DNA from 3 places in the Serratia odorifera genome. Region 3 is predicted to be linked to each of the others. Evidence: predicted binding sites of a transcription regulator. Region 3 holds the regulator's gene; each other region holds the start of a gene.
What was found. The regulator PhoB, encoded in region 3, activates phosphate uptake and scavenging genes when phosphate is short. The targets are predictions, from matches to a motif close to CTGTCATAAAACTGNCNNAT.
Positions count from the first base shown of each region.

Region 1: glpT (glycerol-3-phosphate transporter) is a predicted target of PhoB. The motif match lies at 5,286-5,305, and genes of this name have one in related genera.
Region 2: pstS (phosphate ABC transporter substrate-binding protein PstS) is a predicted target of PhoB. The motif match lies at 5,004-5,023, and genes of this name have one in related genera.

Region 1 is NZ_JBGMUT010000011.1:25,947-35,854, forward strand. It holds gene rhtB (homoserine/homoserine lactone efflux protein) at 1-600, opposite strand, end outside; gene pldB (lysophospholipase L2) at 750-1,787, shown strand; gene yigL (sugar/pyridoxal phosphate phosphatase YigL) at 1,799-2,599, shown strand; gene glpQ (glycerophosphodiester phosphodiesterase) at 2,629-3,708, opposite strand; gene glpT (glycerol-3-phosphate transporter) at 3,785-5,137, opposite strand; gene glpA (anaerobic glycerol-3-phosphate dehydrogenase subunit A) at 5,496-7,145, shown strand; gene glpB (glycerol-3-phosphate dehydrogenase subunit GlpB) at 7,135-8,406, shown strand; gene glpC (anaerobic glycerol-3-phosphate dehydrogenase subunit GlpC) at 8,403-9,602, shown strand; gene ACCC84_RS20005 (DcrB family lipoprotein) at 9,683-9,908, opposite strand, start outside.
Region 2 is NZ_JBGMUT010000006.1:28,297-38,204, forward strand. It holds gene glmS (glutamine--fructose-6-phosphate transaminase (isomerizing)) at 103-1,932, shown strand; gene ACCC84_RS15795 (NADP-dependent oxidoreductase) at 2,067-3,086, opposite strand; gene ACCC84_RS15800 (SDR family NAD(P)-dependent oxidoreductase) at 3,148-3,933, opposite strand; gene ACCC84_RS15805 (TetR/AcrR family transcriptional regulator) at 4,151-4,726, shown strand; gene pstS (phosphate ABC transporter substrate-binding protein PstS) at 5,133-6,173, shown strand; gene pstC (phosphate ABC transporter permease PstC) at 6,251-7,207, shown strand; gene pstA (phosphate ABC transporter permease PstA) at 7,218-8,099, shown strand; gene pstB (phosphate ABC transporter ATP-binding protein PstB) at 8,147-8,923, shown strand; gene phoU (phosphate signaling complex protein PhoU) at 8,936-9,676, shown strand; gene ACCC84_RS15835 (ABC transporter substrate-binding protein) at 9,841-9,908, shown strand, end outside.
Region 3 is NZ_JBGMUT010000005.1:59,116-69,023, reverse strand. It holds gene ACCC84_RS14500 (PstS family phosphate ABC transporter substrate-binding protein) at 1-427, opposite strand, end outside; gene phoR (phosphate regulon sensor histidine kinase PhoR) at 444-1,760, opposite strand; gene phoB (phosphate response regulator transcription factor PhoB) at 1,785-2,474, opposite strand; gene sbcD (exonuclease subunit SbcD) at 2,686-3,912, shown strand; gene sbcC (exonuclease subunit SbcC) at 3,909-7,166, shown strand; gene licT (BglG family transcription antiterminator LicT) at 7,350-8,192, shown strand; gene mak (fructokinase) at 8,227-9,135, opposite strand; gene rdgC (recombination-associated protein RdgC) at 9,310-9,908, shown strand, end outside.

The sequences.
Region 1 (9,908 bases), on a different contig from region 3:
CAGCAGTCCCGCCACCAGAATGAACAGCGAGCCAAAGATGCGGTTGAGCAACTGCATCTGGCGCGGCGTCTTCAGCCAGCGGGCGATACGCGTGGCCAGCGTGGCATAGCCGATCATGACCAGGATATCCACCACCACGGTGGTGACGCCGAGCACCAGGTACTGCTCGGCCTGCGGCTGATTGGGCAGGATAAACTGCGGGAACAGCGCGGCCAGAAACACGATGCTCTTCGGGTTGGTCAGGTTGACCAGCACCGCGCGGCGGAACAAACGACGGCGCGGCATGCTGCCGGCCAGCGTATGCAGATCCAGCGCACCGGCGGCGCGCCACTGCTGGATGCCGAGCCATACCAGATAAGCGGCGCCAAGCCATTTCAACATTTCGAACGCCAGTAGTGACTGTGAAATCAGCGCGCCGAGCCCGATGCCGACCAGCACAATGTGGATGCTCAGCCCGAGCTGCAACCCGGCAATGGAAGCCGCTGCGCCGCGATAACCGTGACTGATGCCGGTGCTCATGGTGTTGATGGCACCCGAACCGGGAGACAAACTGAGGATAATCGTGGTGACCAGATAGGTCAGCCACCAGTCTACGGTCATTGCGAAACTCCCTCAAAGCGCCGTTTTATGCCACAATACGCCGGTATTGCGTCACTTTTTGTAAGATGTGCATCACAATACGCGAGTATGATTTTTTACGCCATAGGCCACAATGCGCTGCGTTTGGCGAGTGAAGGAAACCGCATTTCATGACGTCGTTTATACTCAGCCCTGATGAATGGTTAACCCGCGAAACGCACTTTGCCGCTTTTGCGACCGGGCCATTGCTGGATTTCTGGCGGCAACGCCAAGAGGGCGAGTTCAGCGGCGTGGGCGGCGTGCCGATCCGCTTTGTGCGTTTCAGTTCTTCGCGTCATCAGCGGGTGGTGGTGATCAGCCCCGGCCGCATTGAAAGCTACGTTAAATATCCGGAAGTCGCCTACGATCTGTTTCACTGCGGTTACGATGTGATGATCCTCGACCACCGTGGTCAGGGGCGTTCCGGCCGTTTACTGGCGGATCCCCACCGTGGTCATGTGGTAAACTTTGCCGATTACGTTGAGGATTTCAGCCGTTTTTACCAGCAGGAAGTGGCACCGCTCGGCTATCGGCAACGGGTTGCGTTGGCGCATTCGATGGGGGGCGCGATACTGGCTCAGTTTTTGGCTCGCCAGCCGCAGGCGTTTGACGCAGCCGCGCTGTGTGCGCCGATGTTCGGTATTATATTACCGATGCCGGGCTGGATGGCGAGCCGCATCCTCAACTGGGCGGAAAAACACCCCGGCATCCGTGATTACTATGCGGTCGGTACCGGCCAGTGGCGGCCATTGCCGTACGTGGTCAACATGCTGACCCACAGTCGCGAGCGCTATCGGCGCGCGGTACGCTATTATGCCGATTATCCCGAGCTACAGTTGGGTGGGCCGACCTACCACTGGGTGCGGGAAAGTATACTGGCCGGGCAACAGGCGATTGCCGGCGCAGCGCAGATCACCACGCCACTCTTATTATTGCAAGCCAGCGAGGATCGGGTGGTCGACAACCGTTCCCATCGGGCTTTTTGTCAGGCATTGTCAGACGCGGGGCACCCTTGCGAGGGGGAGAAACCGCGGGTTATCAACGGCGCTCGCCATGAGATCCTGTTTGAGCGGGACGCGATGCGCGCCGAAGCACTGAACGCAATCCTGCGTTTCTTTGCTCAACACTTAGGTGGTAACCCTACCGCCGACAACTCCATCAGAGGTTAGAACATAACGCTATGTATCACGTCGTCGCTTCCGATTTGGATGGCACGCTGCTATCCCCCGACCATACGCTGTCGCCTTACGCCAAAGAGACCCTGAAGCTGCTGACCCAGCGAGGCGTTCACTTTGTTTTCGCTACCGGCCGCCATCACATCGACGTTTCGCAGATCCGCGACAACCTTGAGATCAGCGCCTTTATGATCACCTCCAACGGCGCGCGGGTGCATAACACCGCCGGTGAACTGATCTTCAGCCACAATCTGGACAGTGATATTGCGCGCGATCTGTATGGGATGAAGTACAACGATCCGGATATCACCACCAACGTTTATCGCAACGACGACTGGTTTATCGACCGCGAAAGCCCGGAGCAAAAAGAGTTCTTCCGCGAATCGGTCTTCAAGTACCAGCTGTTTGAGCCGGGCCTGCTGGAGACCGATGGGGTATGCAAGGTGTATTACACCTGTGACGATCATGACAAGTTGCTGACGCTGGAAGATGCCATCAATGCGCGCTGGGGCGACCGGGTCAACGTCAGCTTTTCGTTCCCGACCTGTCTGGAAGTGATGGCCGGCGGCGTGTCGAAGGGCCATGCACTGGAAGAAGTGGCTAAGATCATCGGCTATTCGCTGAAGGAGTGCATTGCGTTTGGCGATGGAATGAACGATTTGGAAATGCTGTCGATGGCAGGCAAAGGCTGCATCATGCGCGACGCGCATCAGCGCCTGAAAGACAAGCTGCCGCAGTTGGAAGTGATCGGTTCCAATATTGACGACGCGGTGCCGCACTACCTGCGCGAGATGTTTCTGCGCTAATAGCCGGGGCGCCAAAGCGCCCCGTTTTTTTATTGATGCTGCCCCTGTTTTTGCAGGAACTGCACGCCCTTGTCCGGGAAGTCGGTGAAGACGCCGTCAACGCCGGCCTGGTTGTAAATCACCTGGTACAACTGGTTTACGTCGGTAACGTATTTCGGCAGCGCGTCGGCGCGAATGGTAAACGGATGCACTGCCAGCTTGCTGGCGTGCGCCTCTTTCACCATGTCGGTCAGCACGACGTGGCCAGGTTTGGAAAGATCGGCGTTTACCAGCATGTGATAGTCCGGCCCGATACCATCGGCGTACTGGGCGATCTGCTTCATTGCCCCCGGCTTGAACATCCAGTCATAATCGTAGTTGACCCAGCTGCCATCGGCCTTTTGCTCGTAAGTCTCGTTCCAGTCGGTATAGGCGATCAGCTGCACCAGCTTCAGATCCATACCCATCTTCGGTTCCAGCTGGTTCTTGATGCGTTTGAGCTCGTTGGCATCGAAGCATTGCAAATACACGTTGTCGTTCTTGCCGGTGTAACCGTATTGCTTCAATACCGCCAGCACCTTGCTGGAAATGTCCTTGCCTTCCTGCCGGTGGAACCACGGCGCCTTGATTTCCGGGTAAATGCCGATGTTCTTGCCGGTGGAGTGATTCAGTCCCTGTACGAATTCGATTTCTTCCTGGAAGGTATGCACGCGGAAGTCCGACTTGCCCATCGGAAAACGGCCCGGGTAGCTCTGTACCTGCTTACCGTCCTTGATGTCAAAGCCTTCGCTGAACTTCAGCGACTTGATTTCCGCCAGCGTAAAGTCGATGGCGTAGTAACGACCGTCTTTGCGTGCGCGATCCGGGAAGCGTTGCGCCACGTCGGTGACCCGATCGAGATAGTGGTCATGCAGCACCACCAGTTGGTCGTCCCTGGTCATCACCAGATCCTGCTCGAGGAAATCGGCGCCCTGGGCATAGGCCATGGCTTTTGCCGGCAGGCTGTGCTCTGGCAGGTAGCCGCTGGCGCCACGGTGGGCGATCACCACCTTGTCGGCAGCCTGGGCGATACCGCCGATCGACGTCGCTAACATGATCCCTGTCAGCAGGGCTTTGACATGAGTCCGCATAATCTTCTCCATGAGTGGGCAGGGTAGTAAAAAGGCCGCAGAGCGGCCTTGATATAATGCGTTATTTCTGTGACGGTTAACCGCGTTTGGCTGCAATGGCCGCGTGGTGTTTTCTTTCGCTGATCATGGTCAGCAGCAGCAGTAATACTGCACCGATGCTGCCGCCGATCATCACCATAAAGCCGCCATCCCAACCGAAGAAGTCAACGGTATAGCCGACGATGGCGCTGGCCGCGACCGAGCCGCCCAGATAACCGAACAGTCCAGTGAAGCCAGCGGCGGTGCCGGCGGCTTTTTTCGGTGCCAGCTCCAGCGCGTGCAGGCCAATCAGCATCACCGGGCCATAGATCAGGAAGCCGATGGTGATCATGCATGCCATATCGATGCCTGGGTTGCCGACCGGATTGAGCCAGTAAATGATGGTGGCGATGGTCACCAGCGTCATAAAGAACACGCCGGTAGCGCCGCGATTACCCTTGAACACCTTGTCCGACATCCAGCCGCACAGCAGCGTGCCCGGAATACCGGCGTATTCATACAGGAAGTAGGCCCAGGACGATTTATCCAGCGCGAAGTGCTTCACTTCCTTCAGGTAGGTCGGCGACCAGTCCAGAATGCCGTAACGCAGCAGATACACGAACACGTTGGCGACGGCGATGTACCACAGCAGTTTGTTCGGCAAAATATACTGCATGAAGATTTGCTTGGCGGTCAGCTCTTCTTCCGCTTTTTCCGAATAGTCGTCCGGGTAGTCGTTTTTGTACTCTTCGATCGGCGGCAGCCCACAGGACTGCGGCGTATCACGCATCAGCGCAAAGGCGATCAAGGCCACCAGAATCGCACCGAAGGCCGGCATGTACAGCGCAGCGTGCCAGTCGTTGAACCAGGCCATCCCCAGCAGGAACAGCAACGGTGGCAAGCCCCCGCCAACGTTATGGGCGCAGTTCCACACCGAAACGATACTGCCGCGTTCTTTTTGCGACCACCAGTGCACCATGGTACGGCCACACGGCGGCCACCCCATGCCCTGGAACCAGCCACAGAGGAACAGCAGCACGAACATCACGGCAATGCTTGAGGTCGCCCAGGGCACGAAGCCCATGAACAGCATCACGGCAGCGGCCAGAATCAGGCCGGCCGGCAGGAATACCCGTGGGTTGGAGCGGTCGGAAACCGAACCCATGATGAACTTGGAAAAACCGTAGGCAATGGAAATACCGGACAGTGCGAAGCCCAGATCGCCACGGCTGAAGCCCTGATCGATCAGATAAGGCATCGCCAGGGTAAAGTTTTTACGCACCAGATAGTATGCGGCGTAGCCGAAGAAGATCCCCAGAAAAATTTGCCAGCGCAATTTGCGGTAGAGCGGATCTACCTTATCGAGCGGCACACGGGAAATGTGTGCAGCTGGCTTGAAAATACTCAACATGAACGCCTCCGATGGCTTTATCGTTTATTGCATCCCGGGCAGAAAAGATGGCGGGATGATTGAGCGGATATCAATGTGTCGTTTTTTGTTCCATAACGAACGTCATGCTAGTCAAAACCCCTGGATGGCTCTGTGATGCATGGCGCAATTGTTACACTTTTATGAAACTGCGGCGGATTTTGAGCGATTCGTTAACGTTATGAAATAGAAAAACCTAAAAAAGTCGTGATGATGATCACAATCATGGTTTTTTATGGACATTTTTCTTTCGTTTTAGGTTCGTTATTGTTCCTTATCAAACAAAGACCGCACTGACTGTGGCTCAATAGCGCCAAACCGGCAATCTGGGGAAGGGTGGATGAGCAACAGTTCAGCGGTGAGCGAAACGGATGTGATCATTATCGGCGGCGGCGCTACCGGCGCAGGGATCGCTCGCGACTGCGCGCGCCGCGGCCTGCGCTGCCTATTGCTGGAGCGCCATGATATTGCCACCGGCGCGACCGGGCGAAATCATGGACTGCTGCACAGCGGGGCGCGCTACGCGGTTACCGACGGTGAGTCGGCGCGTGAATGCATCGAGGAAAACCGCATTCTCAAACGTATCGCCCACCACTGTATTGAACCCAGCAACGGTCTGTTCATCACCTTGCCGCAGGATTCGCTGACCTATCAGCAGACGTTTATCGCCGCCTGTCAACGCGCCGGGATAAACGCCGAAGCCATTGACCCTGGTGAAGCGCTGCGCCTGGAACCGGCCGCTAATCCGGCGCTGATCGGCGCGGTGAAAGTGCCGGATGGCACCGTTGACCCGTTTCGCCTGACCGCCGCCAATATGCTGGATGCGCGCGAGCATGGCGCACAGATCCTGACCTATCATCAGGTGATCGGCTTACTGCGCATGGGCGATCGCGTTAACGGCGTGCGCGTTTACGACCATAAAAATCGTCGGCAGTATGAAATTCGCGCCGAGGTGGTGGTTAACGCCGCCGGAATCTGGGGCCAGCAAATTGCCGAGTACGCCGATCTGCGCGTGCGCATGTTCCCGGCCAAGGGCGCCTTGCTGATCCTGGGCCATCGCATCAACAACATGGTGATCAACCGCTGCCGCAAACCGGCAGACGCCGACATCCTGGTGCCGGGTGATACCATTTCGCTGATTGGCACCACCTCAACCCACATCGATTACGATCAGATAGACAACATGGCGGTGACGCCACAGGAAGTGGACATCCTGCTGCGTGAAGGGGCACTGCTGGCGCCGACGCTGGCACAAACCCGCATTTTACGCGCCTATGCCGGCGTGCGACCGCTGGTGGCCAGCGACGACGATCCGTCGGGCCGCAACGTCAGTCGCGGTATCGTGCTGCTGGATCATGCCGCCCGCGACGGTCTGGAGGGTTTTATTACCATTACCGGCGGCAAGCTGATGACCTACCGGCTGATGGCGGAGTGGGCCACCGACGCGGTGTGCAAAAAACTGGGCGTTGCTCCCCCCTGTACCACCGCACAGGATGCGCTGCCCGGCTCGCGCCAGTCGGCAGAGGAAACCGTTCGCCGCGTGGTGGCGCTGCCGGCGAGTATTCGCGGCTCGGCTGTCTATCGACATGGCGATCGCGCCAGCCAGGTACCGGCCGGCGACCGGCTGGCCAACAGTCTGGTCTGTGAATGCGAAGCGGTGACCGCCGGCGAAGTGCGCTATGCGGTCGATTCGCTGACGGTGAACAATCTGGTCGATCTGCGCCGCCGTACCCGCGTCGGTATGGGGACCTGTCAGGGCGAACTGTGCGCCTGTCGTGCCGCGGGATTACTGACGCGTTTCAACGTCACCACGCCGCAGCAATCGCTCACCCAGTTATCGCATTTCCTCAATGAGCGTTGGAAAGGGGTGCAACCCATAGCCTGGGGCGATGCGCTGCGTGAAAGCGAGTTCACCGGCTGGGTCTATCAGGGATTATGCGGACTGGACGCACGCGGCGACGCTAAGCAGGAGGCGGACGATGCAATTTGATGTGGTTGTGATCGGTGGTGGTCTGGCTGGCTTAAGCTGTGCCGTTGGCCTGGCCGAAAGCGGTAAGCGCTGCGTGGTGGTCAGCTCGGGTCAGAGCGCGCTGTATTTTTCCTCTGGTTCGCTGGATCTGTTGGCGCAACTGCCGGACGGTACGCCGGTGGCGGCACCGCTGGAAGCACTGCCGGCGTTGGCGCAGCAGGCGCCGCAACATCCTTACAGCCTGATGGGGGCGGCGCAGGTCGCCACGCTGGCGGGAGAGGCTGAGCGGTTGCTGCAACGCTGTGGTCTTCGGTTGTACGGTGACAGCCGGCGTAATCATCTGCGCATTACGCCGCTCGGCACGCGCCGCGCCACCTGGCTCAGCCCGCAGGCGGTGCCGACCACGCCGTTGGATGGCGATCTGCCCTGGCGCAGTATCGCGGCGATCGGCATCGAGGGTTTTCTCGATTTCCAGCCGCAAATGGTCGCCAGTTCGCTGTCACAGTCGTTAGGCGTGCATGCCACGGTAGGTCATCTGCATCTGCCAGCGTTGGATCGGCTACGCAATAATCCCAGCGAGTTTCGTGCGGTGAATATTGCCCGACTGCTCGACTTACCGCAGCACGGTGCGGCGCTGGCAGAGGAAATCCAACGCCTGGCCGGCGACGCGCAGGCTGTTTTGCTACCGGCCTGCCTCGGACTGGAAAGCGATCGGCCGCTGGCGGTGCTGCAACAGACGCTGGGTAAACCGGTATGCCTGCTGCCGACCTTGCCGCCATCGGTGCTCGGCATGCGCCTGCATCAGGCGCTACGACAACGTTTTCAACAGCTGGGCGGTATGGTGATGCCGGGAGACCGGGTATTGCGGGCAGAAATCGCTGGCGGCCGGGTCACCGGCCTGATGACCCGCAACCACGGTGATATTCCGCTGCGAGCGCGGCAGGTGGTGCTGGCCAGCGGCAGCTTTTTCAGCAATGGGCTGGTGGCCGATCGTCAGCGGGTATATGAGCCGGTGTTCGGGCTGGAGGTGTTCAGCAAAGCAGATCGTGCCGAGTGGACCCGGCGCGATCTGTTTGCGCCTCAGCCGTATCTGCAATTTGGCGTCCGGACTGACGCTCGGTTGCGCGCCTTGCATCAGGGCCAGGCGCTGGAAAATCTGTACGCGATTGGTGCGGTGGCCGGCGGCTACGACCCGCTGCAACAAGGCTGCGGCGCCGGTGTGTCGTTGCTCGGCGCATTATATGTCGCGCAACAGATTGTGGCGCAGGGAGGATCGGCATGAGCCTGTCAAAAGACAACAGTTTTGAAAATTGCATCAAATGCACCGTCTGCACTACCTACTGTCCGGTGGCCAAGGTCAACCCGCTGTACCCCGGGCCAAAACAGGCCGGGCCGGACGGTGAACGCCTGCGACTGAAGGATCCGGCGCTGTATGACGAAGCGCTGAAATATTGCACCAACTGTAAGCGCTGCGAAGTGGCCTGCCCGTCGGAGGTCAATATCGGCGATATCATCCAGCGTGCGCGTGCCAGTTTGAGCCAAAGCAAGCCGACGCTGCGCGATGCCATTCTCAGTCATACCGATATCATGGGCTCGCTGTCGACGCCGTTTGCGCCGATCGTCAACGCCACTACCGGCCTGAAGCCGGTGCGCAAACTGCTGGACAAGGCGCTGAAAATCGATCACCGGCGCACGTTGCCGAAGTATTCTTTCGGCACCTTCCGCCGTTGGTATCGCTCGCAGGCGCAGCAGCAGGCGCGGTATCGTGAGCAAGTGGCGTTCTTCCACGGCTGTTTCGTCAACTACAATCACCCGCAACTGGGCAAGGATCTGATCGCGGTATTCAACGCGATGGATATCGGCGTTCAGCTGTTAAAGCGTGAGAAGTGTTGCGGCGTGCCGCTGATCGCCAATGGCTTTATCCAACAGGCGAAAAGGCAGGCCAACGTCAATGCCGACGCGCTGCGCCATGCGGTACTGGAACAGGGCATGCCGGTGGTGGCAACCTCGTCGAGCTGCACCTTCACGCTGCGCGACGAATATCCCCATTTGCTCGAGGTCGACACCTCCGCGGTGCGTGACCGGGTGGAACTGGCGACGCGCTACCTTTATCGCCTGCTCAGCCAGGGGAGAACGCTGCCGCTGAACCCTACGCCGCTGCGGGTGGCTTACCACACCCCGTGTCATATGGAAAAAATGGGCTGGACCGCCTATACGCTAGAGCTGTTGCGGCAGATCCCCGGACTGGAACTGATCGTATTGGAGTCGCAGTGTTGCGGTATTGCCGGCACCTATGGCTTTAAATCGGAAAACTACGACACTTCGCAGGGCATTGGCGCGGCGCTGTTCCGCCAGATTGAACAAAGCGGGGTAGATTTGGTGGTAACCGATTGCGAAACCTGCAAATGGCAGATTGAAATGTCGACCGGCAAACGCTGTGAACACCCGATCACCCTGTTGGCTCAGGCGCTGGCGTGAGTGGCGCGGAATGAACGGGGCAGCGTAGCGGCCCCGGGTTTACGGCGTTAGTTTCAGCGTGCCGGTGAGGCACGCTGGACTTATGGTTTCAGTTTCAGCGTACTGATGATGCTTTCCGCTTCGGTTTGTGCCTGCTGTTGGTTATCCGCCGGCAGCGTCACCTGGATGGTCAGCAGCTGGTTATCCAGCGTACCGATCAGGATCGAGGAGTAGGCTTTCTCGCCGCCGCTGGCAATGATGCTGTCCAACTGGCGCAACGGCACGCCGTCAATTTCAATCGCCTTGTTGGTGACCACCTGCAGGTTG
Region 2 (9,908 bases), on a different contig from region 3:
AATCCCCACCATCTACAGGCTCGGGGCTGCACGGTAAAACCGGCAAAATCAGGTCAAGACATCGAAAAGCGCCAGCACGGCGTTTCATTAGGAATACAACTGATGTGTGGAATTGTAGGCGCAGTAGCGCAACGTGATATTGCAGAGATTCTGTTGGAAGGCTTACGCCGTCTTGAGTACCGCGGTTACGACTCGGCCGGTTTGGCGGTGGTTGACGCGCAAGGCAACGTTAGCCGTTTACGCCGCGTCGGCAAGGTGCAGAAACTGGCTGAAGCCGCAGAACAGCATGCTTTGCACGGCGGTACCGGCATCGCGCATACCCGTTGGGCAACCCACGGCGAACCGACCGAAGCCAATGCTCACCCGCATGTGTCCGATTATATTACCGTGGTGCATAACGGCATCATTGAAAACCACGAACCGCTGCGTGAACTGCTGATTGAACGCGGTTACCGCTTTGCGTCCGAAACCGACACCGAAGTGATCGCGCACCTGGTGCATTGGGAACAGCTGCAGGGCGGCACGCTGCTGGAAGTGGTCAAACGCGTCATTCCACAGCTGCGCGGCGCTTACGGCACCGTGGTGATGGACAGCCGCGATCCGAGCGTGCTGGTGGCCGCGCGTTCTGGCAGCCCGCTGGTGATTGGCCGCGGCGTCGGCGAAAACTTTATCGCTTCCGATCAGTTGGCGCTGCTGCCAGTGACCCGTCGTTTCATCTTCCTGGAAGAAGGCGATGTGGTGGAAGTCACCCGTCGTACCGTTAACGTATTCGACAAGCAAGGCAATGCGGTCGAGCGCCCGGAAATCGAGTCTCAGGTGCAATATGACGCGGGTGACAAAGGCGCTTACCGTCATTACATGCAGAAAGAAATTTTTGAACAGCCGCTGGCGTTGAAAAACACCCTGGAAGGGCGTTTCAGCCATGGCCAGATCAACCTGAGCGAGCTTGGCGAAGGCGCCGATCAACTGCTGGCGAAGGTGCAACACGTGCAGATCATCGCCTGTGGTACTTCTTACCATTCCGGCATGGTGGCGCGTTACTGGTTCGAATCGCTGGCCGGCGTGCCGTGCGATGTCGAAATCGCCTCCGAATTCCGTTACCGCAAGTCTGCGGTGCGTCCGGGCAGCCTGATCATTACTCTGTCGCAGTCAGGTGAAACCGCCGATACGCTGGCGGCGTTGCGCCTGTCGAAAGAGCTGGGATACCTGGGATCGCTGGCGGTGTGCAACGTGGCAGGGTCTTCTCTGGTGCGTGAATCCGATCTGGCGCTGATGACCAAGGCCGGCACGGAAATCGGCGTAGCGTCGACCAAGGCCTTCACTACCCAGCTTGCCGTTCTGCTGATGCTGGTGGCGCGCCTGGGGCGTTTGAAGGGCATGGCGGAAAGCGTCGAACATGACATTGTGCACGCCCTGCAGGCGTTGCCGGCGCGCATTGAGCAGATGCTGTCGCTGGACAAGAGCATCGAAGCGCTGGCGGAAGGCTTCTCCGACAAGCATCATGCGTTATTCCTCGGCCGTGGCGATCAGTATCCGATTGCCATGGAAGGTGCGCTGAAGCTGAAAGAGATCTCTTATATTCACGCCGAAGCCTACGCGGCGGGCGAACTGAAGCACGGCCCATTGGCGCTGATTGACGCCGATATGCCGGTGATCGTGGTGGCGCCAAACAACGAACTGCTGGAAAAACTGAAGTCCAATATTGAAGAAGTCCGCGCACGCGGCGGCCAACTGTATGTGTTCGCCGATCAGGATGCCGGTTTTGTCAGCAGCGAAGGAATGACCATCGTTCCCCTGCCGCACGTCGAGGAAATCGTCGCGCCTATCTTCTACACCGTGCCGTTGCAACTGCTGTCCTATCACGTTGCGCTGATTAAAGGCACTGACGTCGATCAGCCGCGTAACCTGGCGAAGTCCGTCACCGTAGAGTGATGCCTCGCGCTGCGCGCCATTGCCGGTGCAAGGCGCGAAAACGCAAACAGCCAATCCGGTATGCCGTTTACCCGCATACCGGATTTTTTTATGTCGGATGCAGCATGGCGGCATTTGACGGGCTGAACGCTGGACTACGGCTGCATCTCGATCACCACTTTTCCTTTCGCCCGCCCCTGGGCAAGATAAGCCAGCGCCTCCTTGGCCTGTTCGAACGGGAACACCGTATCGATAACCGGCTTGATACGCTCGCTTGCAAGCAGTTTGCCGATCTCGGCGAGCTGGGCGCCGTCGGCGCGCACAAACAGGAATGAATAGTTCACGCCGCGCCGTTTCGCCAGACGTACGATCTTGCGGCTCATCAATGTGAACACCAATTGCAAAAAGACGTTGAGCTTTCTGGTGCGGGCGAAGGCAGCGTCCAATGGCCCGGTCAGCGAGATGATGCTGCCTCCCGGCTTGAGAATAGCGACGGATTTTTCAATCGTCTCCCCCTTGAGGGTGCCAAGCACCGCATCGTAGCCGCTGAGTACGCTCGCAAAATCCTGCTGGTGGTAGTCAATCACCTGGTCTGCGCCCAGGCTACGTACCAGTGCGACATTATGGCTACTGGTGGTGGTAGCTACCGTTGCGCCCAAATGTTTTGCCAGTTGGATGGCAAAAGTGCCGATACCGCCGGATCCGGCGGGGATAAACACCTTTTGCCCGGCGTGCAGCCCGGCACGCTCCTGCAGTGCTTGCCAGGCGGTCAGCGCCACCATCGGCGTGGCGGCAGCCTGCACGAAGCTCAGATTGGCTGGTTTGAGCGCGGCGGCGCTTTCCGGCACCGTCGCGAATTCGGCAAAGGATCCCGACCCCAGATCGAACAGGCTGGCAAAAACGGCGTCGCCGGGCGTGAAGCGGGTTACGCCGCTGCCCACCTCGGTGACGACGCCCGCCAGATCGCTGCCCAGCGTTGCCGGGAGCTGCAAATGCAGTACCGCTTTGAACATGCCGGTCGGGATGATGTTATCGATCGGGTTCAGGCCGGCAGCATAAACCTTTACCCTGATTTCATTGGCCCGTAGCGCAGGCAGCGAAATCTGCTCGAACCCTACCTCGGGCGATTTGCCATAGCGCCTGAGGGTGAGCGCGTTGATCGTCTGATTGTTCATTGCATGTTCATCTCGCTGTGTTTAAGGATAAGCACGGTACTGCATGGCAGGCTGCACCGATTTATTGGCCGTTTTTGTATCTTGCCGCGGCTTCGTCCTGTTTGATCTCTGCCAGCATGGCCAGCCTTGCGCCATCCAATGCATCCCAGCTCTCGGCGTTGTGCAGAGGGGGAATTGTCACCAGTTCACGGCGATCGAAACCGACCAGCGCCGCATCGACCAGTTCGCCCACTTCCATCATCGGTGGCAGGGTGCTGCTGTCGATGCCTGCACGCTGCCAGATTTCGGTATAGGTGCCGGCTGGCAATACCGCCTGAACATAAATGCCCTTGGGTGACAGTTCCAGATGCAGACCCTGCGACAGGTACAGCACGAAGGCCTTGGTCGCGCCATACACCGTCGCGCCAAACTCGGGCATCAGGCTGAGGGTAGAACTGATATTAACGATCGAGCCGCTACCCGCCTGCACCAGGCGTGGCGCAATGGCGTTGGCCAGCCGTGTCAATGCGGTGATGTTGAGTGCGACAAGCTGTTCAATCGACGCCGAGTTCTGCTCGACGAAGCCGCCTGACTGGCCAATGCCGGCGTTATTGATCAGGGTGGTGATGCGCGAGTCTTCACGCAGACGCGATTCGACGCGTGCCAGATGGTCGGATTGGGTAAGATCGGCTGGCAGGACATCCACGGCCACGCCGGTTTCTTGCCGCAGGCGTGTGGCCAGCGCGTCAAGTCGTGCCTGGTCACGTGCGACCAGCACCAGGTCGTGGCCACGGTGGGCAAAGCGTTCGGCGTAAACAGCACCGATACCGGTGGACGCGCCGGTAATCAGGACGGCAGAAGTAGTCATAGATTCACTCTCTTGGTTGAACAATATCGGCATGCAACCTTAGGCCGCGGGCTCGGTGTTGGATCACGGTTTTTACCAGCCGGTTTTCCATCATCGGGTCAGGGTTGGCTGGCGCGATTAATAATGATGATCATAATCTAACTTGTCAATCGGTTTGATTACGATCATCATCAATGTATACTGGCGCCATGATTTTCGACGAGAAGGGCCGATAAAGATGAAAGTGAGCAAAGCGCAGGCGCAGGAAAACCGGATGCGCATCGTAGAAACGGCCTCGGTGCTGTTTCGCGAGCGCGGCTATGATGGCGTTGGCGTTGCCGAGCTGATGTCGGCCGCCGGTTTCACCCATGGCGGGTTTTACAAACACTTTGCTTCCAAGGCCGACCTGATGTTGGAAGCAGTGGCCTGCGGGTTTGCCCAGTCGCAGGCAAAAACCGAAGGCAAGGATATCGCACAAATTGTCGAACAGTACCTGTCCCGCGAGCATCGCAACGGTATCGGTGACGGCTGTGTGATGGCGGCGCTGTCCACCGATGCGGCGCGCCAGCCCGAGTCGGTCAAGGAATTATTTGCCGTAGGCATTGAACGCCAGTTGGCCATGCTGACGCAGGGCGGCGATGGCGCAGGTGAAACCCGAGCCGCAGCTATCGACACGCTTGCCCATCTGGTGGGGGCGGTGGTGCTGTCGCGTGCCTGCCCGCAAGGTTCGGCGCTGGCAGATGAGATCCTGCAGGTTTGCCGCACGCGTATCCTTGACGCTGAGGGTTCGCAGGCGAAAAGCGCTGCGCAGTAACCCACGGCCAGAATGTCATCAAACGTTAATCTGGCGCATGAGATGGCGGTGGGATTGCCGGCGAGCTAGCGTCGCGGGGTGAGCGATCGTCACAGCCGCGTTATCGATCTACGGTCGAAACCGCCATTTTAAAGAGAATAATTCGATCAATAATCGGCTGATTAATAAGCAGAAAAAGAGTCATTTTCAGAAAGTCCGCAGATTAAAAAACACGCCAATCAGGCGGGGTTTTTCATAACGCATTGATTATAATTAAATTAATTTTAAAACCCGCGTCTTGTCATATAACTGTCATATTTCATACATTTTTCTGTCACCAAACTGTCCTATTTTCCCTCCTGCAGCAATACTTACTCTGATGAAAACGACTCGAAGTCGATTTTTGAATATCCCATTAGGAGGGATTATGAAACTGATGCGTACCACCGTCGCCAGTATTGTGGCAGCGACTTTCTCTCTGGCCTCTGTGTCTACTTTCGCTGCTGCCAACCTGACCGGTGCAGGTGCGACATTCCCCGCGCCGGTGTATGCCAAGTGGGCAGATTCTTATCAAAAAGAAACCGGCAACAAAGTTAACTATCAGGGGATTGGTTCCTCTGGCGGTGTGAAGCAAATCATCGCCAATACCGTTGACTTTGGTGCCTCCGATGCGCCGTTATCGGATGAAAAACTGGCTGCTGACGGCCTGTTCCAGTTCCCGACCGTGATTGGCGGCGTGGTACTGGCGGTCAATATTCCGGGTATCAAATCCGGTGATTTGACCCTCGACGGTAAAACGTTGGGCGATATCTACCTGGGCAATATCAAAAAATGGAATGACCCGGCCATCACCAAACTCAACCCGGGCGTAAAACTGCCAGATCAGAACATTGCCGTAGTGCGCCGCGCTGACGGTTCCGGTACCTCATACGTCTTCACCAGCTACCTGGCCAAAGTCAACGCACAGTGGAAAGAGAAAATCGGCGCCGGCTCAACGGTTAACTGGCCAACCGGTCTGGGCGGTAAAGGCAACGACGGTATCGCGGCATTCGTACAACGCCTGCCGGGCGCTATTGGCTACGTAGAGTACGCCTACGCCAAACAAAACAACCTGGCCTACACCAAGCTGGTGTCCGCCGATGGCAAAGCGGTCAGCCCGACGGAAGATGCGTTCAGCAACGCGGCCAAAGGCGTGGACTGGAGCAAAACCTTCGCCCAGGACCTGACCAACCAGAAAGGCGAGGACGCGTGGCCGATTACCTCCACCACCTTCATCCTGGTTCACAAGGAACAGAAGAAAGCTGAACAAGGCGCAGAAGTGTTGAAATTCTTCGACTGGGCTTACAAGTCCGGTGGCGACGAAGCCAAAGCGCTGGATTACGCCACCCTGCCGGACGAAGTGGTTGAACAGGTACGCGCAGCCTGGAAAACCAACGTGAAAGACAGCTCAGGCAAAGCATTGTATTAAGCGGCCAGCGTTTGGTTAGCCGTTATATCTGGGCCCGGCATGCCGGGCCCTCCCAGCTTTAAACAGAAGAGTAATCTATGGCTGAGTACAAGCCGACCATTAAGGCTCCAAGCAAAAATGGTGACATCCTGTTCAGCGCGCTAGTGAAACTGGCGGCGCTGATTACCCTATTGCTGCTGGGTGGCATCATTGTTTCACTCGTCTTCGCTTCCTGGCCGAGCATCCAGAAGTTTGGCTTCTCCTTCCTGTGGACCAAAGAGTGGGACGCACCGGCGGAGCAGTTTGGCGCACTGGTACCGATATACGGCACCATCGTTACCTCGCTTATCGCCTTGATCATTGCGGTCCCGGTGAGCTTTGGCATCGCGCTGTTCCTGACCGAACTGGCACCGAATTGGCTGAAGCGCCCGTTGGGCGTGGCGATTGAACTGCTGGCGGCCATCCCGAGCATCGTTTACGGCATGTGGGGGCTGTTCGTATTTGCCCCGCTGTTTGCCGAATATTTCCAGACACCGGTTGGCGACGTCCTGTCCGGCATTCCTATCGTCGGCGAGCTGTTCTCCGGCCCGGCCTTCGGCATCGGCATTCTGGCCGCCGGGGTGATTCTGGCGATCATGATTATCCCTTACATCGCCGCGGTAATGCGCGACGTGTTTGAACAGACCCCGGTGATGATGAAAGAGTCGGCCTACGGTATCGGCTGCACCACCTGGGAAGTGATCTGGCGCATCGTCTTGCCGTTCACCAAAAACGGTGTGATTGGCGGCGTAATGCTGGGCCTTGGCCGAGCGCTGGGCGAAACCATGGCGGTGACCTTTATCATCGGTAACACCTACCAACTCGACAGCGCCTCGCTGTATATGCCCGGCAACAGCATTACCTCGGCGCTGGCCAACGAATTCGCCGAAGCGGAATCCGGGCTGCACACCGCAGCACTGATGGAGCTGGGGCTGATTCTGTTTGTTATCACCTTTATCGTGCTGGCGTTGTCGAAACTGATGGTCATGCGCCTGGCCAAGAATGAGGGACGCTAACGTGGCGACGATGGATATGCAACATAACCTGGCACTGGCGGAAAGCCGCCGCAAAATGCAGGCCTGGCGCCGCCAGAAGAACCGTATCGCGCTGTTCCTGTCGATGGCCACCATGGTATTCGGCCTGTTCTGGCTGGTATGGATCCTGTTTTCTACCGTCACCAAAGGCATCGACGGCATGTCGCTGGCGCTGTTTACCGAAATGACGCCGCCGCCCAACACCGCTGGCGGCGGGCTGGCCAACGCCATCGCCGGTAGCGGGCTGTTGATCCTGTGGGCGACCATCTTCGGTACCCCGCTCGGCATTCTGGCGGGGATTTATCTGGCGGAGTACGGCCGCAAATCCTGGTTGGCAGAAGTGATTCGTTTTATTAACGACATTTTACTGTCGGCACCGTCAATCGTGGTCGGCCTGTTCGTGTACACCATTGTGGTGGCGAAAATGGAGCATTTCTCCGGCTGGGCGGGCATTATCGCGCTGGCGTTGCTGCAGGTGCCGATCGTGATCCGCACCACCGAAAACATGCTCAAGCTGGTACCGGACACGCTGCGAGAAGCTGCCTATGCGCTCGGCACGCCGAAATGGCGGATGATTTCCGCCATCACGCTGAAGGCGTCGGTGTCCGGCATCATTACCGGCGTGCTGTTGGCGATTGCGCGCATCGCCGGCGAAACGGCGCCGCTGCTGTTTACCTCGTTGTCGAACCAGTTCTGGACCACCGATCTGATGCAGCCGATCGCCAACCTGCCGGTCACCATTTTCAAATTCGCCATGAGCCCGTTTGCCGAATGGCAGCAACTGGCCTGGGCCGGGGTGTTGTTGATCACCCTGTGCGTACTGTTACTGAATATTCTGGCGCGTGTGATTTTCGCCAAGAAAAAGCATTCATAAAAATTTAAGCGCCGCCGCGGCGGCGCTGTGAAAAGAGAGAAGTCTAGATGAGTAATATTGACCTCGCTTCCGCCAGCAAGATTCAGGTACGCGATCTGAACTTTTATTACGGCAAATTCCATGCGTTGAAAAATATCACGCTGGACATCGCCAAGAACAAAGTGACCGCGTTTATCGGCCCGTCCGGCTGTGGCAAATCCACGCTGCTGCGTACCTTCAACAAAATGTACCAGCTGTATCCGGAACAGCGCGCCGAAGGCGATATTCTGCTGGATGGCCAGAACATTCTGACCGATAACCAGGATATCGCGCTGTTGCGTGCCAAAGTGGGCATGGTGTTCCAAAAGCCGACGCCGTTCCCGATGTCTATTTACGACAACATCGCCTTCGGTGTTCGCCTGTTTGAAAAACTGTCGCGTGCCGACATGGATGAGCGCGTACAGTGGGCTTTGAGCAAAGCGGCGCTGTGGAATGAAACCAAAGACAAGCTGCACCAGAGTGGTTACAGCCTGTCCGGTGGCCAGCAGCAGCGTCTGTGCATCGCCCGTGGCATCGCCATTCGTCCCGACGTGCTGTTGCTGGATGAACCCTGCTCGGCACTGGATCCGATCTCTACCGGCAAGATTGAAGAACTGATCAGCGAGCTGAAGTCGGACTACACCGTGGTGATTGTGACCCATAACATGCAGCAGGCCGCGCGTTGTTCTGATTCGACAGCATTTATGTATCTGGGCGAATTGATTGAGTTCAGTGATACTGACACCCTGTTCACCGCGCCGCAGAAAAAACAGACTGAAGATTACATCACTGGCCGTTATGGTTGATGAGGATGCATCATGGATAACCTGAATTTAAACAAACACATTTCCGGCCAGTTTAACGCTGAACTCGAACACATCCGTACCCAGGTGCTGACCATGGGTGGGCTGGTGGAACAGCAATTGACCGACGCTATCACCGCGATGCACAACCAGGACGGCGAGCTGGCCAAGCGGGTGATCGAAGGCGACGACAAGGTCAACATGATGGAAGTGGCGATCGACGAAGCCTGCGTGCGCATTATTGCCAAGCGTCAGCCGACCGCCAGTGACCTGCGTCTGGTGATGGCGATCATCAAAACCATTTCGGAGCTGGAACGTATCGGCGACGTGGCAGATAAGATCTGCCGCACCGCGTTGGAAAAGTTTTCGCATCAGCATCAACCGCTGCTGGTTAGCCTGGAGTCCCTTGGCCGTCACACCGTGCAAATGCTGCACGACGTGCTGGATGCTTTTGCCCGCATGGATCTCGACGAAGCCGTGCGTATCTACCGCGAAGACAAGAAGGTCGATCAGGAATATGAAGGCATCGTGCGTCAACTGATGACCTACATGATGGAAGATTCACGCACCATTCCCAGCGTGCTGACCGCGCTGTTCTGCGCGCGGTCGATCGAGCGTATCGGTGACCGTTGTCAGAATATCTGCGAATTCATTTTCTACTTCGTTAAGGGGCAGGATTTCCGCCATATCGGCGGTGACGCGCTGGATAAGCTGTTGGCCGATGGCAAAACGCCACCGGACGTCACCGACGAGTAAGCGTTCCGTTCTCCCGGCAAAGGCGCAGCGTACTGCGCCTTTTTCATGCCCAATAGCCGTAAAGTTAAAATGGTTATAAATATAGCTTTTTATATTATTTCCTGACCTAAATGGCAGTTGCTAGCTTATCTCTCAGCAGGACATCAACCACTTGGGAGCTTTTCATGAAACAGCGCGCTTTGGCTTTAACCTTGTTGGCCGGCTTGGCCGGTCTCGCTAGCGCTGCCGCGCA
Region 3 (9,908 bases):
CACCACAGCGACGGGTAGCGGAGAAAATCTGATCGAGTTGGCGCAGGTTAAGGCCGCGTAGCGGGTTGTCCTGATGCACCAAGACCACCAGCGCATCCACCGCTACCGGCACCGCCAGTGGCGCGTAGCCGTAACGATGTTCGAAGGCTGCCAGCTCGGCTGCCTTCATCGGCCGACTCATCGGCCCCAGTTGCGCGGCCCCGGCAGCCAACGCCGTCGGCGCGGTCGAAGACCCGGCCGCCTGTATCTGCAGATTAACGTTGGGATAGTGTTGACTGAAATCCTGCCCCCACAGCGCCATCAGATTGGCCAGCGTATCTGAGCCGACGCTGGACAGGTTGCCCGCCAGCATGCCGCCCGGCTGCGCCGACACGCCCTGGCTAAACAGTAGCGCCAGGCAGAGCCACACTCCTCGGGACAATCGCATCACTTCGCCTCACGCGTTAATGTTTCAGCGCATTCTCTGACAAAGCCGCAGGAACAATCAACCGGTTAGGCAAGGTAAAAATGAAACGTGTGCCGAGACCCGGTTCACTGAGCACTTCCAGCCGCGCATCGTGGTGACCCAGCGCGTGTTTGACGATCGCCAGCCCCAACCCGCTGCCGCCGGTCTGGCGGGAACGCGCCTTGTCGACGCGATAGAAACGTTCGGTCAGCCGCGGGATGTGCTCGGCGGCAATCCCCGGCCCGTTATCGCTGACCTGGAACTGCGCGCCATGCGGCGTCTGTTGCCAGCTGACTTCGATATGGGTGCCGGTCGGCGTGTGATTTACCGCGTTGTACACCAGGTTGGATACCGCGCTACGCAGTTGATCCTCGTTGCCAAACACCTTCAATCCGTCATTCACCCGGAAGGTAATCTGGTGATTACCTCCGCTCAGCGACTGGGCCTCGCGCTGCAACACCCGCAGCATCAACGGCACGTCGACCTTTTCGTTCATATCAACGATCGGCGCCGCCTCGATGCGCGAAAGCGTCAGCAACTGTTTCACCAGCCCGTCCATGCGCCGGGTCTGCTCCTGCATGGTACTCAGCGCCTTGCTGCGCAGCGAGCCGTCCATTTCCTGGTCGCTCATCATTTCCAGATAGCCTTGCAGCACGGTTAACGGCGTGCGCAATTCGTGGCTGACGTTGGCAAAGAAGTTGCGTCGGGCGCCTTCGAGCTGACGCATCTGGGTAACATCGCGGGCAACCATTAACAGCTGCCCTTCCGAATAGGGCATGACGCGAAACTCAACGTAATGTTCATTATTGAGTTGCAGCGTCAGCGGGCGCGAGAATTCCTGCTGTTGCAAATAGCTGCTGAATTCAGGATAACGCAGCAGGTTGAGAATATGCTGGCCATTGTCTTCCGGCCAGCGGAAGCCCAGCAAATGCTGAGCCAGTCCGTTGCACCAGAAGATATTCCCCTCTTCGGTGGTCATGACTACCGCGTCGGGCAACGACTCGGCACCGCTGCGAAAACGCTTGATCAGCAAGGCCAGTTCACGCCGACGCCGACGGTTGCGTTGCTGCATCTGGTAAAGGCCATAGAACAGCGGCTCCCAGCTCCAACGTCCGGGCGGCGGCGTCATGCTGCGATCCACCCATAGCCAGTGCGAAAGCTTGAGCTGGTTATAGAAGTTCCACATCAGCGCGGCCAGTACCGCCGTCAGCAGCCACCAGGACAGATACCCGAAAATCAGGCCCAGCAACAGCGCGGGCAAACAGAAAAGGGCCAGCTCCAAAGCCAGCCTCTTCCAGGAAAGGCGTTCTAGCACGTTATGTTCTCCAGCACGGCGCGTTTAATAGCGCGTTGAGAACCGGTAACCGGTGCCCCGAACGGTTTGAACCATCTTGTCATGACCACTGGTCTCCAGCGCCTTTCGCAGCCGGCGGATATGCACGTCAACGGTACGATCTTCCACATAAACGTTAGTGCCCCAGACGTGATTAAGCAACTGCTCGCGGCTATAAACACGCTCTGGATGGGTCATAAAGAAATGCAGCAGCTTGAACTCGGTGGGCCCCATATCCAGAGCCAGTTCGTTGGCCATCACCCGGTGTGAAGAAGGATCCAGGCTCAGGCCCTGCATTTCGATCACCTCTTCTACCGCCATCGGCGATATGCGACGCATGACCGCCTTGATACGCGCCACCAGCTCCTTGGGGGAAAACGGTTTGGTAATGTAGTCATCAGCCCCCACTTCCAGGCCGCGCACCCGATCTTCTTCTTCGCCGCGCGCGGTCAGCATCATTACCGGAATGTCACGGGTCAGCGCTTCGCGCTTCATATGCTTGATAAATTGAATGCCGGAGCCGCCAGGCAGCATCCAGTCGAGTAACACCAAATCAGGGAACGGCTCAGACAGGCGCGTCACGGCGCTGTCATAATCCTCGGCTTCCAACGGTTGGTAACCATTCTGTTCCAACACAAAGCACACCATCTCACGGATCGGCGCTTCATCTTCCACCACCAGTATGCGTCTTGCCATCGTCAATCCTGCCAATGTGTTAGCGATCACAATTTGATTGCGGGCGCCATTATGCGTCAGTTTTGTGACAGATTTATGAAATAAACCGCGTTGCAAAAGTCACTTTATGAATGCCATTAAGCATAGCGACAAATTCGAGCGTGCAGAAAAACCCTTTTTTGTTTCCCTGCCCTTATAATCATCGCAACATTTTTTACGCTACGGTAGAAACATGCGCCTGATACACACCTCCGACTGGCATCTTGGCCAACACTTCTTCACCAAAAGCCGCGCCGCCGAACATCAGGCATTTTTGCGCTGGCTGATTGAACAGATCGACCAACAGCAGGTAGACGCGCTGATCGTTGCCGGCGACCTGTTCGATACCGGTTCACCGCCGAGCTACGCGCGCGAGCTGTATAACCGTTTCGTGGTGGAACTGCAGCGCACCGGCTGCCAATTGGTGGTGCTGGGTGGCAATCATGATTCCGTGGCGACGCTGAACGAATCGCGTGAATTATTATCCTGCTTGAATACCACCGTGATCGCCAATGCACAGAGCGAACTCGACCGGCAGATCGTGATACTGAATCAACGTGACGGCCGACCCGGCGCGGTGCTGTGCGCGATTCCCTTTTTACGCCCACGCGATCTGCTGCTCAGCCGGGCCGGTGAATCCGGCAGCCAGAAACAGGCGGCGTTGCAAGAAGCGATTGCCGAGCATTATCAAACGCTGTATCAGGCCGCCTGTACGCGCCGTGATGCGCTCGGTGGCGCATTGCCGATCGTCGCCACCGGCCACCTGACTACCGTTGGCGTGACCAGCTCCGATTCGGTGCGCGATATTTATATCGGCACGCTCGACGCCTTTCCGGCGCAGGCCTTCCCACCTGCGGATTATATCGCACTTGGCCATATTCACCGCGCGCAAATGGTGGCGAAGAGCGAACACATCCGCTACAGCGGTTCGCCTATCCCGCTCAGTTTCGACGAGTTGGGTAACGCCAAAAGCGTGTTTATGGTAGATTTTGCCGACGGCGCGTTGCGTAAAATTACGCCGCTGGAAATCCCCTGCGTTCAGCCGATGCAGTTGATCAAGGGAGATTTACCGCAAATAGAGCGCCAGTTGCAGCAGTTCGCCGATTATCATGGCGAGTTGCCGGTATGGCTGGATATCGAGGTAGCAACACAGGATTACCTGAGCGACATCCAGCGGCGCATCCAACATCTGACGGATGAACTGCCGGTAGAGGTGGTGCTGCTGCGACGCAGCAAAGAACAGCGCCGTCAGGTGATTGACCGCCAGGACAAAGAGACGCTGAACGAACTGAGCGTCAACGAGGTCTTTGAGCGACGGTTAGCGCTGGAAACCGAGTTGGCCGCCCCCCGCCGCGAGCGAATGCGTGAAATGTTCCGCCAATCGGTGGACGCGGTGCAGCAACAGGAGCCTTCGGCATGAAAATCTTGAGCCTACGGCTAAAAAACCTCAACTCGCTGCAGGGTGAATGGAAAATAGATTTCAGCAGCGAACCCTTTGCCAGCAATGGCCTGTTCGCCATTACCGGCCCGACCGGTGCTGGGAAAACCACCCTGCTCGACGCGGTGTGCCTGGCGCTGTATCACCAAACACCGCGACTGCAGGTTTCCCCCAGCCAAAACGAACTGATGACGCGCCACACCGCCGAATCGCTGGCCGAAGTGGAATTCGAAGTGAAGGGCATCGGCTATCGCGCTTTTTGGAGCCAGCGACGGGCCAAAAACGATCCGAACGGCAACCTGCAGGCACCCAAAGTGGAGCTGGCACTGCTGGCCGACGGCAAGATCGTCGCCGACAAGGTGCGCGACAAGCTGGAGCTGATTGCCGCCATCACCGGATTGGATTTTGGCCGTTTTACCAAGTCAATGATGCTGTCGCAAGGGCAGTTTGCCGCATTTCTCAACGCCGATGCCAACGATCGCGCCGAACTGCTGGAGGAACTGACCGGCACCGAGATTTACGGCCAGCTGTCAGAACGGGTATTTGAACAGCATAAACAGGCACGGCTGGATCTCGATGCCCTGCAACAACGCGCCAGCGGCATAGCACTGCTGGACGATGAACAACGCCAACAGCTGGAAACCCAGCTCAACGCATTACGCAGCGAAGAAGCCGCGCTGAACCAACAGGCGCTGCAGGTTCAACAGGCGCTGAACTGGCTGCAACAGTGGCAGCAGGCGCAGAACAAACAGCAGGAATATCAGCAACGGCTGAGCGAGGTGCAGCAACAACAGCGCCAGGCTGAACCACAGCTGCAAGCGCTGGCGCGCAGCGAACCGGCAGAGAAACTGCGACCGCTGTTCAACGAACACCAGCGCTGTCACAGCGAGCATCAGACGCTGCAACAACAGATTGCCCAACTCGAGCAACAACGGCAGCAGCACAACGCCACCTTGGCGCCATTGCAGCAGGCGCTGGAGCAAGCGCGAGCCGAGCAACAAAAACAGACGTTACTGCGCCAGCAGCAACAGCAACTGATCGATGAGCAGGTGGTGCCGCTCGATCACCAGATTGCTCAACTAGAAAAAAATCGCCACGAACTGCGCCAAACGCTCGACGATGCCGAACGGCAGTGCGCGCAGCAGCAACGCACGCTGGCAACGATCAACGCCGAACGCAGCCAGTTGGCGGCGCAGGCGGAACAGCATCAAGGCACATCGGTTAGTCTGAACCAGGCGCTGGCAGCGCAGCAGCAACGGCAACAGGCGCTGGAGGCGCAAACACCGCTGGCAACGCTGCGTCAGCGCTTAAGCCAGCTCGGCGAACTGCGGCCGACGCGCCAACAGCTCTATAGCCTCTCGACGCTGAGCCAACAGATTAGCCAACGGCTGCAACAACAGCGACAGGAGTTCAACGACGGTCAGCAGCAACTGAGCCAGTTGGAGCCACAGCTGGAGCAGGCCCGTCTACTCTATCAACAGCAAAAATCGCTTGAGCAGGAAGTGGAAAAAACGCTGCGGCTGGAGCAGCAGATCGTCAGTCTGGAAGCCGAGCGCCGTCGTCTGCAACCCGGCGAGCCCTGTCCGCTGTGTGGCTCGACCAAACATCCGTCGATCGGCCATTATGAAACGCTGCAACCGTCGGAAACCGCCCAACGGCTGGACGGCATCAAGACGCAGACCGAGGTCATTTATAAGCAGGGCGTTGAGCTGCGTGCTCGCCATGACAGCCTCAGGCAACAGCTACAGCGCCAACAGCAAGCCATCACCCTGGATGAACAGCAGTTGGCGGCGCATCAGCAGCGCTGGCAGCAATTGACCGCCACGCTGGCGTTCAGTTTCGGTTTGCAGGATAGCCAACGTCTGCACGACTGGCTGGAACAATGTGAAAACCAAGAGCGTGAAGGCGGCCAACTGCTGACCCAGCATGAACAGGCGGCGTTGGCGGTACAGCAGGCCAAGGACGCGTTGGTCACGCTGCAAACGCAACAGCAACAGGCCGAGCAGCAGAGCGCTTTGCTCAACGAACGTTGCAACCTGCTGGAAAAAAACCTCGCTGAAACACAACGCCAGCAACAACGGTTGCAACAGCAATGGCAGCAGGCGCAGGAGCAACACGCGACGCTGCGTGCGCAACGGCTGACGCTGTTCGGCGAGCAGCAGGTCGCGCAGGTGCGCGAAAACCTGCGGGTACGGCAAGCCGCCGACGAGCAGAGCAGCAGCCAGGCCAGCGAGCGCTTGCAGCAGGCACAGGAACAACGCGATCGCCTGACCGGCCAGTTGGCCGGGTTGCAGCAGCAGCTGGCGCAGTTGGCCGAACGCCTGCAACATGCGCAGACGCGCTGGCAACAGGCATTGGCCGCCAGCGAATTCAGCGATGTAACGGCCTTTAGTGCCGCCTTGCTGGACGAGGCCGAACGCCAACGCCTGCAACAGCACAAGGAGCACTTGCAGCAACGCCGCGTCGAGGCTGACGCGCTGCTGGCACAGGCGATACTAACGCTGGAACAGCATCAACAGCAGCAGCCGAACGCGCTTGCCGACCCGCGGAGCGACGGCGAAGCGCTCGCCGCTCAGCATCAGGCATTACTGCAACAACTGAAGACGTTGCAGTTCCGCCAGGGCGAGCTGCGCCATCAGTTGGCAAGCGATGCCCAACGCCGCAACGACCAGCAGGCACTACTGGCGCAGATCGCCCAAAGCCAGCAACAGTACGATGACTGGAGCCTGCTCAATCAGTTGATTGGGTCAAAAGAAGGCGACAAGTTCCGCAAGTTTGCGCAAGGGCTAACGCTCGATCATCTGGTGTATCTGGCCAATAATCAGCTTGGCCGGCTGCATGGCCGCTACCTGCTGCAACGCAAAACCAGCGACGCGCTGGAATTGCTGGTGGTGGATACCTGGCAGGCCGACGCGTTGCGCGATACTCGCACCCTGTCCGGCGGCGAAAGCTTCCTGGTCAGCCTGGCGCTGGCGCTGGCGTTGTCCGATCTGGTCAGCCATAAAACCAGCATCGATTCTCTGTTCCTGGACGAAGGTTTCGGCACGCTGGACGCAGAAACGCTGGATACCGCGCTGGATGCACTCGACAGCCTGAACGCCTCCGGCAAAACCATCGGCGTGATCAGCCACGTCGAGGCGATGAAAGAACGTATTCCAGTGCAGATCAAGGTAAAGAAAGTCAACGGGCTGGGAGTAAGCCGCCTCGAGGCGCAATACCAGGTGGAACATCCCTGACAGGCCGGATGGAAATGTGATCGCGGCGGCAGTCCACGCGGAAATACGTTGAGCCGCCAGTAAGAACGTTTATCATGACTGGCAGTAGGATTGTTACTGCGCATGCAGGCAAAACCTGACCTCCAGGATGCTCTTGGACGTCAGGTTTTTTGTTTTTTAACGGTCTGTAACGGCGGAAAATGCATGAAAATAGAGAAAATACTCAATAACAACGTCGTTATTACGCTCGACGATCGCCAACAAGAAACGGTGGTGATGGGGCGAGGGATCGGCTTTAAAAAGAACATCGGCGACAGGCTGGATGAAAGCCTGATCGAAAAAGTGTTCACCCCCAACGGCAGCGCGATGACCGAACGTTACCAGGCGCTGTTGGCTGAAATTCCGCTGACCTGCATCACGACTGCCGACAAGATCATCAGCCTGGCCCGCCAGCGCCTGCCGGGCAAACTGCACAACATCGTTTATATCACGCTGACCGATCACATTCATTTCGCGCTGCAACGCCATGCGCAGGGGCTGGACATTCGCAACGTCCTGCTGTGGGAAATCAAAAAACTCTACCCTGCCGAGTTTGCCGTCGGGCTAGAGGCGCTGGCGCTGATCGCGCAAAGGTTAAACGCCGAGCTACCAGAGGACGAAGCCGGCTTTATCGCCCTACATCTGGTGAATGCGCAGCTTAACGACGAAATGAAAAACACCTTGCATATCACCCGCGTAATGCAGGAAATACTGAATATCGTCAAATACCATTTCCGCTTTGATTACAATGAGGATGCGCTCAGTTACCACCGGTTTGTGACGCATTTGAAATTCTTCGCTCAACGCCTGCTCGGCAGCAACTACGTCGACAGCGAGGACGACTCGCTGTATCAGCTGGTCAAAGCCAAATACCGCGAGTCATTTGCCTGTGCCGGGAAAATCAATCAGCATATTGCAGCCAATTATCAGCATCAGTTGACCGGTGAAGAGATGATGTTTCTGACCATTCATATTGAACGGGTACGCAGCGAAATCAGCGGCACATAACCGGCAAAGGGCTGGCCCTTCCCCCAACGCCCGATTACCGTTGCGGCCACAGCCAGGCTGCGCCGCGCACGCCGCTGGAATCGCCATGCATCGCCTTGCGGATCGGCGTTTCACATTCGCCGCCGAATACCCAGGGTTTTACCAACTGCGGTACGGTTTGATACAGCCGTTCCACGTTGCTCATGCCGCCCCCCAGGACGATAGCGTCCGGGTCGAACAGGTTGATCGCCTGTGCCAGCGACTTGGCCAGACGCATTTCATAGCGGGCGATCGCCCGTTCCGCCAACGCATCCTGCTGCTCGGCCAGCGCCATGATTTGCTGCCCCGTCAGCGACTGCCCACTCAGACGCGCATAGTCGGTGGCGAAGCCGGTTCCCGATATAAAGGTTTCGATGCAGCCCTGCTTACCGCAATAACACGGCACTTCAGCGCGATAGCGCAGTTCATCATCATCCAGCCACGGCAGCGGGTTATGCCCCCACTCGCCGGAAATACCGTTACCGCCAGCATGCACCTGGCCGTTAATCGCCACGCCAGCCCCGCAGCCGGTACCGACAATCACCGCAAACACCACTTTCTGGCCGGCGCCGGCGCCGTCGGTGGCCTCGGAAACCGCCAGACAGTTGGCGTCATTGGCCAGCCTGACGTCACGCTGCAACATCGCAGACAGATCTTTATCCAATCGCGTACCGTTGAGCCAGGTCGAGTTGGAGTTTTTCACCAGCCCGGTAAACGGCGACAGCGTTCCGGGAATGCCAACGCCCACCGAACCCTGTTCGCCGGTGTGGTCTTCGGCCATTTTGACCAGCCCGGTTATCGCCCGCAGCGTTTGCTGATAATCATCTCGCGGCGTGGCGATACGGTGACGAAACAGCTCGCGCCCGTCGTTCGCCAAAGCAATCACTTCAACTTTTGTTCCACCCAAATCGATACCAATCCGCACGATTTTCTCCTCAATGCGCTGCTGACATTTATCGTATTGCGCCGAGTGTGCCGCAATAGCTGCGCGCACGCAAATCAGAGGAATGAGGCGATTTTTCAGCGTCAATTGGGTATCATGCCGCCCTGCTTTTGATGAATCAGCGTGCGGAAAGCACGCCCAGCCAGGGATAACTTTATGCTGTGGTTTAAGAATTTGATGGTTTACCGTTTAAGCCGCGAGGTTGCGCTAAACGCGGATGAAATGGAAAAACAGCTTGGCGCGTTTTCCTTTACGCCGTGCGGCAGCCAGGATATGGCAAAAACCGGCTGGGTCTCCCCAATGGGCTCACACAGTGATGCATTGACGCATGCGATCAACGGCCAGATCGTGATCTGTGCCCGCAAGGAAGAAAAAATTCTGCCTTCGCCGGTTATCAAGCAGGAATTGCAGGCAAAAATCGACAAACTGGAAGGCGAACAGCACCGCAAGCTGAAGAAAACAGAAAAAGACGCGCTGAAGGACGAAGTGCTGCACAGCCTGTTGCCGCGCGCATTCAGCCGCTTCAATCAGACCTATATGTGGATCGATACCGTCAACGGTCTGATCATGGTTGATGCCGCCAGCGCCAAACGCGCCGAAGATACTCTGGCGCTGCTGCGCAAGAGCCTGGGTTCTCTGCCGGTGGTACCGCTGACCATGGAAAGTCCGATTGAGCTGACGCTGACCGAGTGGGTGCGCTCTGGTGAACTGCCAGCCGGGTTTATCATTCAGGATGAAGCCGAGTTAAAAGCCAT